2 regions of the Nonomuraea sp. NPDC000554 genome follow, and region 1 is predicted to be linked to the other one. Evidence: riboswitches for the same ligand, from Rfam matches in the RefSeq annotation. Region 1 holds a riboswitch; the other holds the start of a gene.
The links. Region 1 has a riboswitch for glycine ahead of gcvP (aminomethyl-transferring glycine dehydrogenase). Riboswitches for the same ligand answer to the same signal wherever they lie in the genome.

Region 1 (7,629 bases):
GGGCCTCATCGAGCCCGAGCGCAGCCCGTCCGGCTACCGCAAGTTCACCCACCTGCACGTGGAGCAGTTGCGCTTCATCCTCACCGAGCAGCGCGACCACTACCTGCCGCTGCGGGTGATCAAGGACAGGATGGTCGAGAGCTTCGGCCGTCCGCGCGCCGTGCAGGAGAAGCAGGAGGTGCGGCTGAGCCGCGCCGAACTGCTGGAGGCCGCCGGGCTCGACGACGAGACGCTCACCGAGCTGGAGGACTACGGCCTGCTCGCCGCCAAGGCCAGGCGCTACGACGAGGACGCACTCAAGATCGCCCGCAGCGTGGGCGCGCTGGCCCGGTTCGGCCTGCACGCCCGCCATCTGCGCGCGGTCAAGGCGGCGGCCGAGCGCGAGTCGGGGCTGATCGAGCAGACGGTCGCGCCCATTCTCAAGCGCCGTGCCCCCGGCGCCATCGGCGAGGCCGACGAGGTGGCCAGAGAGCTGTCCAACCTGCTGCTCGACCTCCATGCCGCCCTCCTGCGCACCGGCGTACGCGACGTTCTGGGACGATGACCGGACCGGCGGGGCGTACAGGGCCCAACGGGTGTTACGTTGAAATGCAGAAGCGGACCAGCAAATAGCTGCGCCGGGTCACCGGCCAGTCGAATACGGAGCAGCCCGTGTTGCAGATGGAGGTCGTGGGTGTTCGCGTAGAAATGCCCACAAATCAGCCGATCGTCTTGCTCAAGGAGGCACACGGGGAGCGGTTCCTGCCCATCTGGATCGGCATGACCGAAGCGACGGCCATCGCCCTGGCCCAGGCGGAGGAGCCTCCGCCGCGGCCTCTGACGCACGACCTGTTCAGGGACGTGCTGAGCGCCCTGGGTGTCGGCCTGCGCGCCGTGAACATCGTCGCCCTGCGCGACGGCATCTTCTTCGCCGACCTGGTCTTCTCCAACGGGGTGGAGGTCAGCGCCCGCCCGTCGGACTCGATCGCGCTTGCGCTTCGCACCGGAGCGCGTATCTTCGCCAGCGAGGAAGTCGTCCAGGAGGCCGGGGTCATCATCCCCGACGACCAAGAGGATGAGGTGGAGAAGTTCAGGGAGTTCCTTGACACGATCACTCCCGAAGACTTCGGCAGGGCGGGGTAGGTATTTCAGTGCATTTACGCTTCACGACGCGCCGAGCCGGATCGTTGACTGAGCATGGTCACGGTCCTACGGTGCAAGTGAAACCCGTGGTCGCCCTTTTACGAACCCCCAGATCAGACCGCGGGATGAGAGAAAGCCGGAGGTCCGCGTGGCGGTCAGCAGCGGCGAGGGAAAGACGGCCGGCCAGGAAGATCCGGTGCGGCGCGAGAGCGCGCGGCAGCGTGCCGGAGAGCAGGGACTGCTCTTCGACGAGCGGCCCGCGACGTTGCCAGGTGACATCGGATACCGCGGCCCCACGGCCTGCTCGGCGGCCGGCATCACCTACAGGCAGCTTGACTACTGGGCGCGCACCGGCTTGGTGGAGCCCACGATAAGAGCCGCGCAGGGCTCGGGTTCCCAGCGGCTCTACAGCTTCCGCGACATCCTGGTGCTCAAGGTGGTCAAGCGGCTGCTCGACACCGGAGTGTCGCTCCAGCAGATCCGTACCGCCGTCCAGCACCTGCGCGATCGCGGGGTCGCCGACCTCGCGCAGATCACGCTGATGAGCGACGGCGTCAGCGTCTACGAGTGCACCTCGGCCGACGAGGTGATCGACCTGCTCCAGGGCGGCCAGGGCGTGTTCGGCATCGCGCTCGGCAGGGTCTGGCGCGAGGTCGAGGGCTCCCTCGCGGAGCTGCCGGGGGAAAGAGCGGCGGTCGCGGACGACGTCCCGGCCGACCATCCCACTGACGAGCTGGCCCAGCGGCGACGCGCGCGTCGCATTGGGTAGTAACCTTTAGGGACAAAAGCTGATGACCCCGTGCGGGAGAGTCCCCGGGCTGCTGCCCGGGGCGCCGAAGGAGCAACCCTCCCCGGAATCTCTCAGGCGCCCGTACCGCTCGGGTGAGGCAACTCTGGAAAGCAGGCGCGCCGGCCAGGCGCGTCTCACCGACGGTGCAAGCCCTTCGGGGTGAAGCTCTCAGGTCGCCATGACAGAGGGGGAGATCCGGCACTCGTCCGCGCCCTGGCGCCGGTCTCCAAGCCCTCGGGAGGCACCTCCATGACCGACCTGTCTGCACCGCCGTTCTCGTCCCGGCATATCGGCCCGTCGGAATCCGAGCAGCAGCGCATGCTCGAAACCGTGGGCTTCGAGTCCGTGGCGGATCTGGTGGCGGTGGCCGTGCCCGAGGCCATCAGGGCCAAGGACCGCCTCCAGCTGCCCGCCGCGATCGGCGAGACCGAGGCGATCGCCGAGCTGCGCGCCCTGGCCGACCGCAACCAGGTGCTCACCTCCATGATCGGCCTCGGCTACTACGACACGATCACCCCCGCGGTCATCCGGCGCAACCTGCTGGAGAACCCGGGCTGGTACACCGCCTACACGCCGTACCAGCCGGAGATCTCGCAGGGCCGCCTGGAGGCGCTGCTCAACTTCCAGACCGTGGTCTCCGACCTCACCGGCCTGCCCGTCGCGGGCGCGTCCCTGCTGGACGAGGCCACCGCCGCCGCCGAGGCGATGACGCTGGCCAGGCGGGCGGGCAAGGCCAAGAGCGCAGTGTTCGTCGTCGACTCCGACGCGCTGCCGCAGACCAAGGCCGTGCTGGCCACCCGCGCCGAGCCGCTCGGCATCACCCTCGTCGAGAGCGACCTGACCGGCGAGCTGCCCGAGTGCTTCGGCGTCCTCGTGCAGTACCCCGGCGCGTCGGGCCGCCTGCGCGACTTCCGCGCGGTCGCCGCCGCCGCGCACGCGTCCGGCGCGCTCGTGGTGGCCGCCGCCGACCTGCTCGCCCTGACCCTGGTCGCCGCGCCGGGCGAGCTGGGCGCCGACATCGCGATCGGCTCCTCGCAGCGGTTCGGAGTCCCGTTCGGCTTCGGCGGCCCGCACGCCGCCTACATGTCGGTGCGCGAAGGCCTGCAGCGGCAGATGCCGGGCCGCCTGGTCGGCGTCTCCGTCGACACCGACGGCTCGCCCGCCTACCGGCTCGCGCTGCAGACCCGCGAGCAGCACATCCGCCGCGAGAAGGCCACCAGCAACATCTGCACCGCCCAGGTGCTGCTCGCCGTCATCGCCGGCATGTACGCCGCCTACCACGGCCCCGAGGGGCTGCGCCGCATCGCCTCCCGCGTCAACGCGCACGCCGTCACGCTGGCCGAGGTGCTGCGGGCCGGACGCGTCGAGGTCGTGCACGACGCGTTCTTCGACACCGTGCTCGCCCGCGTGCCCGGCCGGGCCGCCGCGGTCGTGGCCGAGGCCGCCTCGCGCGGCGTCAACCTGTGGCAGGTCGACGCCGACCACGTCTCCGTCTCCTGCGACGAGAAGACCACCCTCGGCCACCTGGAGCAGGTCGCCGCCGCGTTCGGCGTCGCCGTCTCGCTGCACGAGCTCGCCGAGCCCGGTGTGATCCCGGCGTCGCTGGCACGTGAGTCCGGCTACCTGACCCACCCGGTCTTCCACGACCACCACTCCGAGACCTCGATGCTGCGCTACCTGCGCAAGCTTCAGGACAAGGACATCGCGCTCGACCGGTCGATGATCCCGCTCGGCTCGTGCACGATGAAGCTGAACGCGACCACCGAGATGGAGCCCATCACCTGGCCCGAGTTCGCGGCCGTCCACCCGTACGCGCCCGAGGAGCAGGCCGCCGGGTACCGCGAGCTGATCGCGACGCTGGAGGGCTGGCTGGCCGAGGTCACCGGCTACGACGCGGTGTCCATCCAGCCGAACGCGGGCTCCCAGGGCGAGTTCGCCGGGCTGCTGGCCATCCGCGCCTACCACCGCGCCAACGGCGACACCCACCGCGACGTCTGCCTCATCCCGTCCTCGGCGCACGGCACGAACGCGGCCAGCGCCGTCATGGCGGGCATGCGGGTCGTGGTCGTGGCCTGCGACTCCGACGGCAACGTGGACCTGGACGACCTCGACGCCAAGATCGACAAGCACCGCGACGCGCTGGCCGCGATCATGGTGACGTACCCGTCCACGCACGGCGTCTACGAGGAGACGATCACCGAGGTCTGCGCCAAGGTGCACGCCGCCGGCGGCCAGGTGTACGTCGACGGGGCCAACCTCAACGCCCTGGTCGGGCTGGCCAAGCCGGGCCAGTTCGGCGCCGACGTGTCGCACCTGAACCTGCACAAGACGTTCTGCATCCCGCACGGTGGCGGCGGCCCCGGCGTCGGCCCGGTCGCGGTGCGCGGCCACCTGACGCCCTACCTGCCGGGCCACCCGCTGCGCGACGGCTCGCCGGTCGGGCCCGTGTCGGCGGCCCCGTACGGCTCGGCGGGCATCCTGCCGATCTCGTGGGCCTACGTCCGGATGATGGGCGGCGACGGGCTCACCGCGGCCACCGAGCAGGCGATCCTGTCGGCCAACTACCTGGCCCGCAGGCTCGCCCCCCACTACCCGGTCCTCTACACCGGGCGCGGCGGCCTGGTGGCCCACGAGTGCATCGTCGACCTGCGCCAGATCACCAAGGAGACCGGCGTCACCGTCGACGACGTGGCCAAGCGGCTCATCGACTACGGCTTCCACGCGCCGACCATGTCGTTCCCCGTGGCGGGCACGCTCATGATCGAGCCCACCGAGAGCGAGGACCTCGCCGAACTCGACCGGTTCGCCGAGGCGATGATCGCGATCAGGGGCGAGATCTCGAAGGTCGCGTCCGGGGCCTACGACCGGTCCGACAACCCGCTGAGCAACGCCCCGCACACCGCCGACTCGGTCACCGCCGACGAGTGGTCGCACCCGTACACCCGCACCGAGGCGGCCTACCCGCTGCCGTCGCTGCGTGACGGCAAGTACTGGGTGCCGGTGCGGCGCATCGACCAGGCGTTCGGCGACCGCAACCTGGTCTGCTCCTGCCCGCCGCTGGAGGCCTACGAGGACTGACGGCTCCGCCGCGCGGCGCCCTTCCGGCGCCGCGGCCCTCTACACGCGGCCCTCTACACGCGGCCCTCTACACGCGGCCCTCTACACGCGGCCCTCTACACGCGGCCCTCTACACGCGGCCCTCTGCGCGCGGCCCTCTGCGCGCCGCGGTGCTTCGTGTGCCACGGCCATCGGTGGGTCACGGCCCTTCTCGCGTCACGGCTCTCTCCGTGCTGCGGGGAGGGCCGTTTCGCGTCATTTGTCGGTACGGTGGACGCGGTGGATCACCGCGGGAGGGCTCCATGCGCGACGGCGTGCTCGGCGACCTCGTCAAAGGCCAGCTCTGCCTGTTCGGCGGGCTGACCACGTGCCTGGTCGCCATGCCGGACTGCCTGACGGTCAACTGCGGCATGAGCGACTTCGGCGTCCACTGGCGGACCATCGTCCCCTACGCGATCGGCTTCCTCGGGGCCGCGCTGTTCACCCGCCGCGCGTTACGGGCCGCCGCCCCGGACCTGCGCTCGCCCGGGTTCGTGCGGCGGGCCGGAGACTCCTTCGCCGTGTTACTGACCGGCGTCCTGCTGACGCCCTACACGCTGGCCGAGCCCGTGCACTGGATACACAGGCTATTCGGCGCCGGTCTGTTCCTTCACGAGCTGATCCTGGCGATCCTGCTCGTCACGTGGGCCCGCGCCGACGCCGCCGGGGTCGTGCTGGTCGCCGTCCAGGTCGGCAGCGGAGTGCTGTCCGGAATCTACGTGTTGAGCACCGAAGGGCACCTCGTTCTCGGACAGGCGGCCTTCCAACTGGCCTTCGGCGTGATCGCGATCAGGTCGCTGCGCCTGCTGCGCGCCGGGCCGAAACCCGGCGAACCGAGTGCGGGCCAGTCCTTCACCGTCAAGTGAGCAGACATGATCGCCAGAACTCGTTAGGCTCGGGGCGTCCGTCGCCTAAGGAGCTCTCTTGACGTCCTCAGAGCTGGAGACCCCACCCCTCGACACCGCCCGCCGCCTGGCGGAGGACGGTGACCTCGACGGGGCGGCGGCCATCCTCGCCGACCTCGCCGCCGACCCCGACGGCCCCGACAGGGCGCAGGCCGCCGTCGGCTTAGCCGTGGTGCTCGACGAGCGCGGCGACGTCGAAGGCGCCCGCGCCGCCGCCCGCACCGCCCTGGCGACCGGTCACCCCGAATTCGCCGCCCAGGCGGCCTGCCACCTGGCGCAGGGCTTCGAACGGGAAGGCCGGGCCGAGCAGGCCAGGGCCGCCTGGCAGGCCGTGCTCGGGCTCGGCACGCGCGCCTACGTCCCGCTGGCCCATCTCGCGCTGGCCAGGCTGTCGGCGGACTACGACGAGGCCGAACGCGAGCTGCGGGCCGCCGTGGAGGCGTCCGATGGGGAGGTCGCCGTCGACGCCCGCCAGCAGCTCGCCGACCTGCTGCTGGAACGCGGCGAGCCGGGGCAGGCGGCGGAGGTCCTCCTCGACGCCCTGGAGGGCGCCGCCGACGGCGACGTGGCGCGGCTGCGCGTCCAGCTCGGGATCGCGCACCTGGAGCTGGCGTGCGCGGAGTTCACGGCCGCGCTGGAGCAGGGTGGCGACGCCGAGACCAGCGCCCTCGCCGTCGAACTGCTGGCGCGCACCTTCCCGCTCCGCGGCCGCGACGAGGAGGCCGACAGCGTGTGGGCGTACGGCCTCAACCACGAGGACGAGACCCTCGCCGCCGAGGTCCGCCTCCGCTACAACCGCGACGCCTGATCCTCTCCTGCCCCCGCCCGGAGACCGACGCCCCCGCCCACAGACATGCCGCCCACGGACCGACGCCCCCGCCCCGGACGCCCCGCCCACAGACCGGTGCTCCCGCCCACGGACCGGCGACCCCCGCCTACGGACGTCCCGCCCCCGTCCACGGACGTCCCGCCCACACGCCCCCACGGGCTGATACGCGGCTACCCCACGGGCCGGTACACGGGGTTGTCCGGCTCGCTCGGCCCTTCTATAGGCCGGTACTGCTTGCTCGCCCGGCCCGCCTCTTGGCGGGGCCTGTCGGCTCACAAGGCGCGCCAGCTCGCCCGGCCTGCCTGCTGACAGGGCAACGCCCGGTCGGCATGTCAGCAGGCCAGCATGCTGTTTGCCGGGCCTGTCTGACTCGTGTGGCTTGCCTGCCGACGGGCAACGCATGGCTTGTTCGGGTGGTCCGGCGTGACCGCGCAGGGCGGGCACCGGGGTGTGACGGGTCAGCCGCGGCGGATGATGGCGCCCGCCGCTGCGACGTTGATGGCGACGATGGCGATCCAGGAGATCGTGAGCCCCACCAGCCCGGCGTTGCCCGCGGCGATGGCCGTCAGGGGGATGCCGATGCCCATCGAGCCGAGCGCGATGGGGATCATCGCGGCGCCGCTCGACTTGGTCTTCTGCGGGGCCGCGCCGCGCAGCTGGAGCTCGGTGTGGATGCGCGCCGCGATCGTGGCTTCGAGACGCTCCGCGAACGACTCGACCAGCGCGGCTTCGTAGTCGGGGCCGAGGTCGCGGCGGGCGTCGAGAGTCGCCTGCAGTTCCTCACGGATGGGACGCGTGTCTGGCATGAGGCTCATCATCCCCTGATGACGGCGCGCCGTCATCCGCCCTGGGGGCCATGCTCTTCTCATCCCCAGGTACGGTGCTGG
Region 2 (7,629 bases), on a different contig from region 1:
GAGGAGGCCTCGGGGGCACGGGGCGTGAGGAGAAGGACGGCCGCCGAGAGGGGCGGCCGTTGTCCTCGGTGGCGGGGGTCAGAGGAAGGTCTGGCCTTCGCCTCGGTAGGTCGGCACCGCGTCCACCAGGGTGTCGCCGTCGATCAGGTGCAGGGTGTCGAAGCGTTCGCACAGCTCGCCGGCCTTGGCGTGCCTGAACCAGACCCGGTCGCCGATGCGCAGGTCCTCGGCGGGGCGGCCGAGCAGCGGGGTCTGGACCTCGCCCGCCGCCTCGTCGGCGGTGTAGCGGAGCCCGGCGGGCAGGTACGGCTGCGGCAGGCGGCTGGGCCCGGGCGCCCCGGACGCCAGGTAGCCGCCCCCCAGGACGGTCACGACGCCGGGCGAGGGCCGGCGGACGACCGGGAGGGCGAACAGCGCCGCCGGGTGCCCGGTGAAGCCGCGGTAGAAGTCGAACAGCCGCGGGTGGAAGAAGCCGGAGCCGGCCGCGACCTCGGTGATGGCCTTCTCGCGGACCGTCCGCTCGATGGAGCCGGTGCCTCCGCCGTTGACGAACTCCAGGTCGCAGAGCTCGCGGACGGCGTTCACGACGCGTCCGCGGCGCAGGACGAGTTCCCTGGCCGATCTGGCCTGCATGAGCCTGATGGCGCGGGCGTAGGCGGGGTGGCCGGGAGGTGTGTCGCCCACTCCCGCGATCTGGGCCTCGTACGCCATCAGCCCGACGAGCCGGAGGCCGGGGCGTTTGGCGATGTCGGCGGCCAGGTCGGCGGCCTGGTCGGGGTGGCGCACGGGTGAGCGCAGCGCCCCCGCCCGAAATTTCCCACCAAGGGCCACATATCCGGCGTCGATGTCGATGGAGATCCGGATCTCGTGCCGAGGGTGTACCCCGGAGATCGCCGCTTCCAGGTAGTCCAGGTGGCCGGGCGAGTCGACGGTCACCGTGATCTCACCGGCCGCCCTGGCGTCGGCCGCGAGCGCGGCGAGCGCGTGCCTGTCAGCCGTGGGGTAGGCCACCAGGACGTCGCTGAACCCCCGCTCCACCAGCCAGAGCGCCTCCGGCAGGGTGAAGGCCATGACACCGCGGAAGCCGTCCATGGCCAGGATCCGTTCGAGGATCGGCCGTGACCTGATCGACTTGCTCGCCACCCGGATCGGCTTGCCCCCCGCCCGCCGGACCATGTCGGCGGCGTTGGCGCGGACGGCGGCCAGGTCGAGGAGTGCGAACGGCGCCTCGAGCGTCGCCGTCGCCCGGTCGTAGCGCTGGCGGTCATCCATACCAGCAGCGTATCGGCAGGGCGCCCAGTTGAACATGAGGGGGGTTCATATCTCTTGGGGCGTCCGTAATGATCGTGCAAACCGGCGGCGGGGGCGCGGTCCAGCCGATGCCCGGCACGTGTACCTGTGGACGGTGTGATGACCGCGTTCCAGCAGCTACTGCCAGGTGCCGTGCTCGCCGCGCACGAGACTCCGCGCCGCCGGGCGAACCGCGTGCTCCGCCCGGCGCGCACTCCGGCGGGGGTCGCCGTGGCCTTCGCGGTCACCGCCGGGCTCGGCCTGACGGCCGCCGAGGTGGTCTCGGCGCTGGTCGGCAATCCGCTCGGCTGGGTGCCGGTGGACGAGGCGATCGCGGCGGCCCGGAGATCGTCCTGGCTGGAAGTGTCGTTCTGGGCGCTCGTCATGGCGCTCGCGGGCGTGGTGATGTTGCTGCTCGCCGCCGTCCCCGGCCGGTCGCGGCTGGTGCCGGTCGAGACGTCCGACGCGCGGATCGTCATCGGCATCACCCGCATCGGCCTGCGCCGCACGCTGCGGGCGGTCGCGCAGGAGGTGGAGGGCGTGGAGAAGGCCCGCGTCAAGCTGCTCAGGCGGACGATCGAGGTCACGGTGGTGACCGGCCCGGAGAGCTCGGGGGCCATGCTCAAGCAGGTGGGCAACGCGGTGGGGGACCGGCTGGCCGGTGTGGGCACGCTGGCCAGCGGCGAGGTCGTGGTGCGGCTGCGCAGGAGGGGGATCTGATGAGGCAGTACCCGGGCAACCGCATCGGGTTGGCCGTCGTCGGCGCGCTCCTGCTGCTGGCGGGCGGTTACGCCTGGCTGCGGGCCAAGGACCGGATTCCCGGCCTGTCACCACGCGCCCGGCTGCTGCCGGACCGCACGGCCGCGGCGGCCGCGGACAACCCCTGGGCCCTGTGGCTGCTGGCGTTCCTGATGACGGTGCTGGCCCTGGTGGCGCTCCGGTGGCTGCTGCTGAGCCTCGGCTGGGGCCGCAGGGGCGCCCGCACGGGCACCGGCACCGCGATGCTCTGCATCGGCCTGAAGGACGTGGACGGGCTCAGCCACGCGGCGGTCCGGGTCGTGGGCGACGCGGACAGGCTGCGCATCGGCCTGAGCTGCCCGTCCTCGGCCGACGTCGGCGCGGTGGTGAACAAGCTGGACCGGGATATCGTGGGCCGCATCCGGCGCGAGATCCGCGACGACGAGGTGGGCGCGGTCGTCCGCCTGCACGTCCGCCGCTAGCATTCGGCCCTGGCTGGTGGACGCGACCTTCACCGAGCACCCTCGTCGCCCAGCAGTTCGTGCCGCTCGTAACGCCCGTCGACCGCCTCGTGGTAGGACACGATCCCCCTCGCAAGTGGTACAGCACTACCTACCACTTGCGAGGTCGGTCAGCACTCGATCACGTTGACGGCCAGGCCGCCTCGCGATGTCTCCTTGTACTTGTCCAGCATGTCCGCTCCGGTCTGGCGCATCGTCTTGATGGCCTTGTCCAGGGCGACGAAGTGGCGGCCGTCGCCGCGCAGCGCGATGCGGGCCGCGGTGATGGCCTTGATGGACGCGACCGCGTTCCGCTCGATGCACGGGATCTGGACGAGGCCGCCGATCGGGTCGCAGGTCAGGCCGAGATTGTGCTCGATGCCGATCTCGGCGGCGTTCTCGACCTGCTCGGGCGTGCCGCCCAGGACCTCGGTGAGGCCGGCCGAGGCCATCGAGCAGGCCGAGCCGACCTCGCCCTGGCAGCCCACCTCGGCGCCGGAGATCGAGGCGTTCTCCTTGAACAGGACGCCGATCGCGGTGGCGGTGAGCAGGAAGCGGATGACGCCCTCGTCGTCGGCGTGCGGGACGAACCGGCTGTAGTACGTCAGGACGGCGGGGATGATGCCCGCCGCGCCGTTCGTGGGGGCCGTGACGACGCGCCCGCCCGCGGCGTTCTCCTCGTTGACGGCCAGCGCGAACAGCGAGACCCAGTCCATCACGTGCAGCGGGTCCTTCTCCGAGGACTCGGCCTGCAGGCGGCGGTGGAGCTGGTTGGCGCGGCGCTTCACGCGCAGGCCGCCAGGCAGCACGCCTTCCTGGGCGATGCCCCGCCGGACGCTGTCGGACATGACCCGCCACAGGTTCAGGATCCCGGCGCGGATCTCCTCCTCGGTGCGGCCGAAGGCCTGCTCGTTCCGCATCATCAGCGCCGAGATGGACAGCCCCGTGTTCGAGCAGTGCTTGAGCAGCTCTTCCCCGGTCGTGAAGGGGTAGGGCAGGACGGTGTCGTCGGGTTTGATCCGGTCGGCGCCCGTGGCGTTCTCGTCGACGACGAAGCCGCCGCCCACGGAGAAGTAGACCTTCTCCCGCAGCTTCTCGCCCGAGTCGGAGAACGCGGTGAACCGCATGCCGTTCGGGTGCTCGGGGAGCGAGATCTTGCGTTCGAAGACGAGGTCCTCGCCGATCACGAACGGGATCTCGCGGGTGCCGAACAGCTTGACGGTGCCGGAGGCGCGCATGTCGGCGAGGCGGGCGTCGATGCCGTCGACGTCCACCAGTTCGGGCTTGTCACCCGACAGGCCGAGCAGAACGGCCTTGTCGCTGCCGTGACCCTTGCCGGTCAGCCCGAGCGAGCCGTAAAGGATCGTCTCGACGCGCGCCGTCCGCTCCAGGAGACCGTCGTCGCGCAGGCCGCGGGCGAAGCGGTGCGCGGCGGCCATCGGGCCGCCGGTGTGCGAGCTCGACGGGCCGATGCCGATCTTGAAGAGGTCGAAGACGCTGATCGCCATTGATGTGCGCCCTTCAGAAAGGCCGGGGCCCAGGTCAGGACCCCGGCGGGTGGGTCAGGACTCGCCTGAGGTGAGCGCCGTGTACTCCTCGGCGGTGAGCAGGTCCTCCGGGTCGCCCTGGACGCGCACACGGAACATCCAGCCCTCGCCGTACGGGTCGCTGTTGGCGAGCGACGGGTCGTCGACGATGGCCTGGTTGACCTCGACGACCTCACCGCCGACAGGGGTGTAGATCTCGCTCACGGACTTGGTGGACTCGACCTCGCCGACCGAGTCGCCCGCCTCGACGACCGAGCCGGCCTCCGGAAGCTGCACGAAGACCACGTCCCCGAGGGCCTCGGCGGCGAAGGCCGTGATGCCGATGGTCACCGTGATGGCGTCCTCAAGGCCGGAAATCCACTCGTGTTCCTTGGTGTAGCTCAGCTCGTCAGGGATGTTGCTCACTTGTTCCTCCTGTAAAAGGGCAGCTCGATCAGGTCCACGGGTTCATGGCTGCCCCGGATGTCCACGGCCAGACCTTCGTTGACCCCGGCGTCGACGTACGCCATCGCGATGGGCTTGCCCAGGGTCTGGGATGGCGCACCGCTGGTGACCTCGCCGACGACGGCTCCGTCCTTGGTGACCGGGTACCCGTGTCGGGGCACCCGGCGGCCCCGCGCGACCAGCCCGACGAGCCTGCGTCGCGGCGCGTCGTCCTTGACCGCCTCGAGCGCCGACCTGCCGACGAAGTCGCCCGGCTTGTCGAATTTCACCACTCTGCCTAGCCCCGCGTCGAATGGGGTCAGCTTCGCGGAGAGTTCGTTGCCGTACAGCGGCATGCCCGCTTCGAGCCTGAGGGTGTCGCGGCTGGACAGACCCGCGGGCAGCAGGCCGTGCGGCGTGCCCGCCTCGGTCAGGGCGTGCCAGAGCGGCACCGCGTCCTGGTTGGCCACGAACAGCTCGAAACCGTCCTCGCCGGTGTAGCCGGTGCGGGCGATCAGCGCCTGCCGGCCGTCGACCAGGGCGGGCAGGCCCGCGTAGTACTTGAGGCCGTCGAGGTCGGCGTCGGTGAGCGTGGCGAGAATCTGCTGCGCGCGCGGCCCCTGCACGGCGATCAGGGCGTACTGCTCGGACCGGTCGTCAACCACCGCGTCGTACGACTTACTGCGATTTATCAGCTCATTCGCGACTTTTTCATAGTTGGAGGCGTTGGCCACCACCATGAACTCCTCGTCGCCCAGCCGGTAGACGATCAGGTCGTCCAGCACCCCGCCCCGCTCGTCCACGATCATCGTGTACCGGGCGCGGCCGGTGGCCAGCGCCGACAGGTGCCCCACCAGCGCGTAGTCGAGCGCCTCGGCCGCCTGCGGGCCCGTCACGAAGATCTCGCCCATGTGCGAGAGGTCGAACAGCCCCGCCGCCTGCCGTACGGCGTTGTGCTCCGCGGACTCGCTGCCGTAGCGCAGGGGCATGAGCCAGCCCGCGAAGTCGGTCAGGGTCGCGCCGAGGCTCTCGTGGACGTCTCGCAGCGGTGTGGGTCGGGACATGTGTCGCACCTCAGGGCAGAGTCGGATGCCAGCATCCTCCCCCTCTGTCATCGATGCCTGAGAGATTCGCCCGAGTTTTGCCGGACTTTCACCTTCGGCGAGGCCAACCGGCCTGCTTTCCAGAGCCACCTCGTCCGCGCGGTCCTTTGCCTTGAGAGGTTCGCGGGGAGGGCTTGCTCCTTCAGGGGCCCTGACCGGCTGTCAGGACGCTCTCCCGCACGGGTTCGTCGGTGTCGTCCGCCAGCCTAGTGCCGTCGCGGGGCTCTTGTCGCGTACGTCCGAGTTCGCGGTCCGGCCAGGGGGTCAGCAGGCCGCCACCAGCGCCTCGAACAGCGCGCCGTCCTCAGACGCCTCAGGGTGCCACTGGACGGCCACCGCGAACGGGTACGGGTCCAGCTCGACCGCCTCGACGGTCCCGTCGTCGGCCGTGGCGGTCACGGTGAGGCCGGGGCCGAGCCTGTCGACGGCCTGGTGGTGGTAGTGCATGACCTCCAGGGGGTCCGGGCCCAGCGCCTTGGCCACCCGGCTGCCCGGCACCGGTGTGACAGGCAGCGGGCCGAACGTGCCGGGCGCGGGGGAGTGGCCGCAGTGCCCGACCACGTCAGGCAGGTGCTGGTGCAGGCTTCCGCCGAGCGCCACGTTCAGCATCTGGAGGCCACGGCAGACGCCCAGGTAGGGCAGGCCCGCGTCGAGCGCGGCGGACAGGACCGCGAACTCCGCCTCGTCCCTGAAGTCTCTGACGAAGCCGGTGCGCTCGTGCGGGCTCTCGCCGTAGAGGGCGGGATCGATGTCGCCGCCGCCCGCCAGGATCACCCCGTCGAGCCGCGGTACCACCGAGGCCGGGTCGCCTGCCGGGGGCAGGATCACGGGCTGGCCACCGGCCCGCACCACCTGCTCCACGTACATGTACGGCAGCAACGCGACGGGCAGCTCCCACACGGTGAACCGGGCGGGCTCGACATAGGACGTGATGCCGATGACGGGACGGCGCATGACGGCTTCTCCTTACAGCGGGGTGACGTAGGCGCCGGAGATCCCGCCGTCGACCAGGAACTCCGAGCCTGTGATGAACGAGGCGTCGTCGCTGGCCAGGAAGGCGACAGCCGCGGCGATCTCGGACGCTTCGGCGAACCGGCCGACCGGGACGTGCACCAGGCGGCGCTGCGCCCGCTCCGGGTCCTTGGCGAACAGCTCCTGGAGCAGCGGCGTGTTCACCGGCCCCGGGCAGAGCGCGTTCACCCTGATGCCCTCGCGGGCGAACTGCACGCCCAGCTCGCGCGACATCGCCAGCACCCCGCCCTTGGACGCCGTGTAGGAGATCTGCGAGGTCGCCGAGCCCATCACCGCGACGAACGAGGCGGTGTTGATGATGGACCCCTTGCCCTGCCGCCGCATGTACGGGATCGCGTGCTTGCAGCACAGATACACGCTCGTCAGGTTCACCTCCTGGACGCGCCGCCAGGCGTCGAGGCCGGTCTCCAGGATCGAGTCGTCGTCGGGCGGCGAGATGCCCGCGTTGTTGAACGCGATGTCCACGCTGCCGTAGGTGTCGAACGCCGTCTGGTACATCCGGGCGACGTCGTCCTCGCTGGTCACGTCGGCCCGGACGAAGAGGCCGCCGACCTCGGCCGCGGCCTTCTTGCCCGCCTCCTCGTCGACGTCCACGCAGACGACCCTGGCGCCCTCCTCGGCGAACCTGCGGGCCGTGGCCAGGCCGATGCCGCTGCCCGCGCCGGTGATGACGGCGACGCGGTCCTGCAAACGCTGCATGTGTTTCACCCTTTACCTACAGCCTGGATGCCTCGCCCTTCATGGCGGGGAGGAGAGGCGGAACGGTCGGACACTGTGGTCTCCTGGTTTTGTCGGTGGTGGTCGGTAGGTTGATCGGCGTGTCCCGCTACCGGCTCCAGCCGACGCCTGCCCAGGAGCAGGTGCTGGTGGAGCATTTCGGGCATGCCCGGTATGTGTGGAATCTTGCTGTGGAGCAGCATGCGTATTGGCGGCCGGGGCGTCAGAGCGCGCCTGGCTTCGCCGAGCAGTGCAGGCAGCTGACCGAGGCGCGGGCGG

Region 2: another riboswitch for glycine. It lies ahead of gcvT (glycine cleavage system aminomethyltransferase GcvT); the one in region 1 lies ahead of gcvP (aminomethyl-transferring glycine dehydrogenase).

What each region holds. Positions count from the first base shown of each region.
Region 1 is NZ_JBEPDC010000006.1:187,053-194,681, forward strand. It holds gene ftsR (transcriptional regulator FtsR) at 1-544, shown strand, start outside; gene ABT294_RS14205 (bifunctional nuclease family protein) at 652-1,122, shown strand; gene ABT294_RS14210 (MerR family transcriptional regulator) at 1,271-1,891, shown strand; glycine riboswitch at 1,915-2,009, shown strand; gene gcvP (aminomethyl-transferring glycine dehydrogenase) at 2,162-4,990, shown strand; gene ABT294_RS14220 (hypothetical protein) at 5,272-5,874, shown strand; gene ABT294_RS14225 (tetratricopeptide repeat protein) at 5,933-6,721, shown strand; gene ABT294_RS14230 (hypothetical protein) at 7,201-7,548, opposite strand.
Region 2 is NZ_JBEPDC010000001.1:254,036-261,664, reverse strand. It holds gene ABT294_RS01410 (amino acid deaminase/aldolase) at 79-1,272, opposite strand; gene ABT294_RS01405 (DUF6286 domain-containing protein) at 1,411-2,010, shown strand; gene ABT294_RS01400 (hypothetical protein) at 2,010-2,510, shown strand; gene ABT294_RS01395 (L-serine ammonia-lyase) at 2,660-4,036, opposite strand; gene gcvH (glycine cleavage system protein GcvH) at 4,091-4,480, opposite strand; gene gcvT (glycine cleavage system aminomethyltransferase GcvT) at 4,477-5,562, opposite strand; glycine riboswitch at 5,692-5,789, opposite strand; gene ABT294_RS01380 (gamma-glutamyl-gamma-aminobutyrate hydrolase family protein) at 5,866-6,555, opposite strand; gene ABT294_RS01375 (3-oxoacyl-ACP reductase) at 6,568-7,332, opposite strand; gene ABT294_RS01370 (RNA-guided endonuclease InsQ/TnpB family protein) at 7,452-7,629, shown strand, end outside.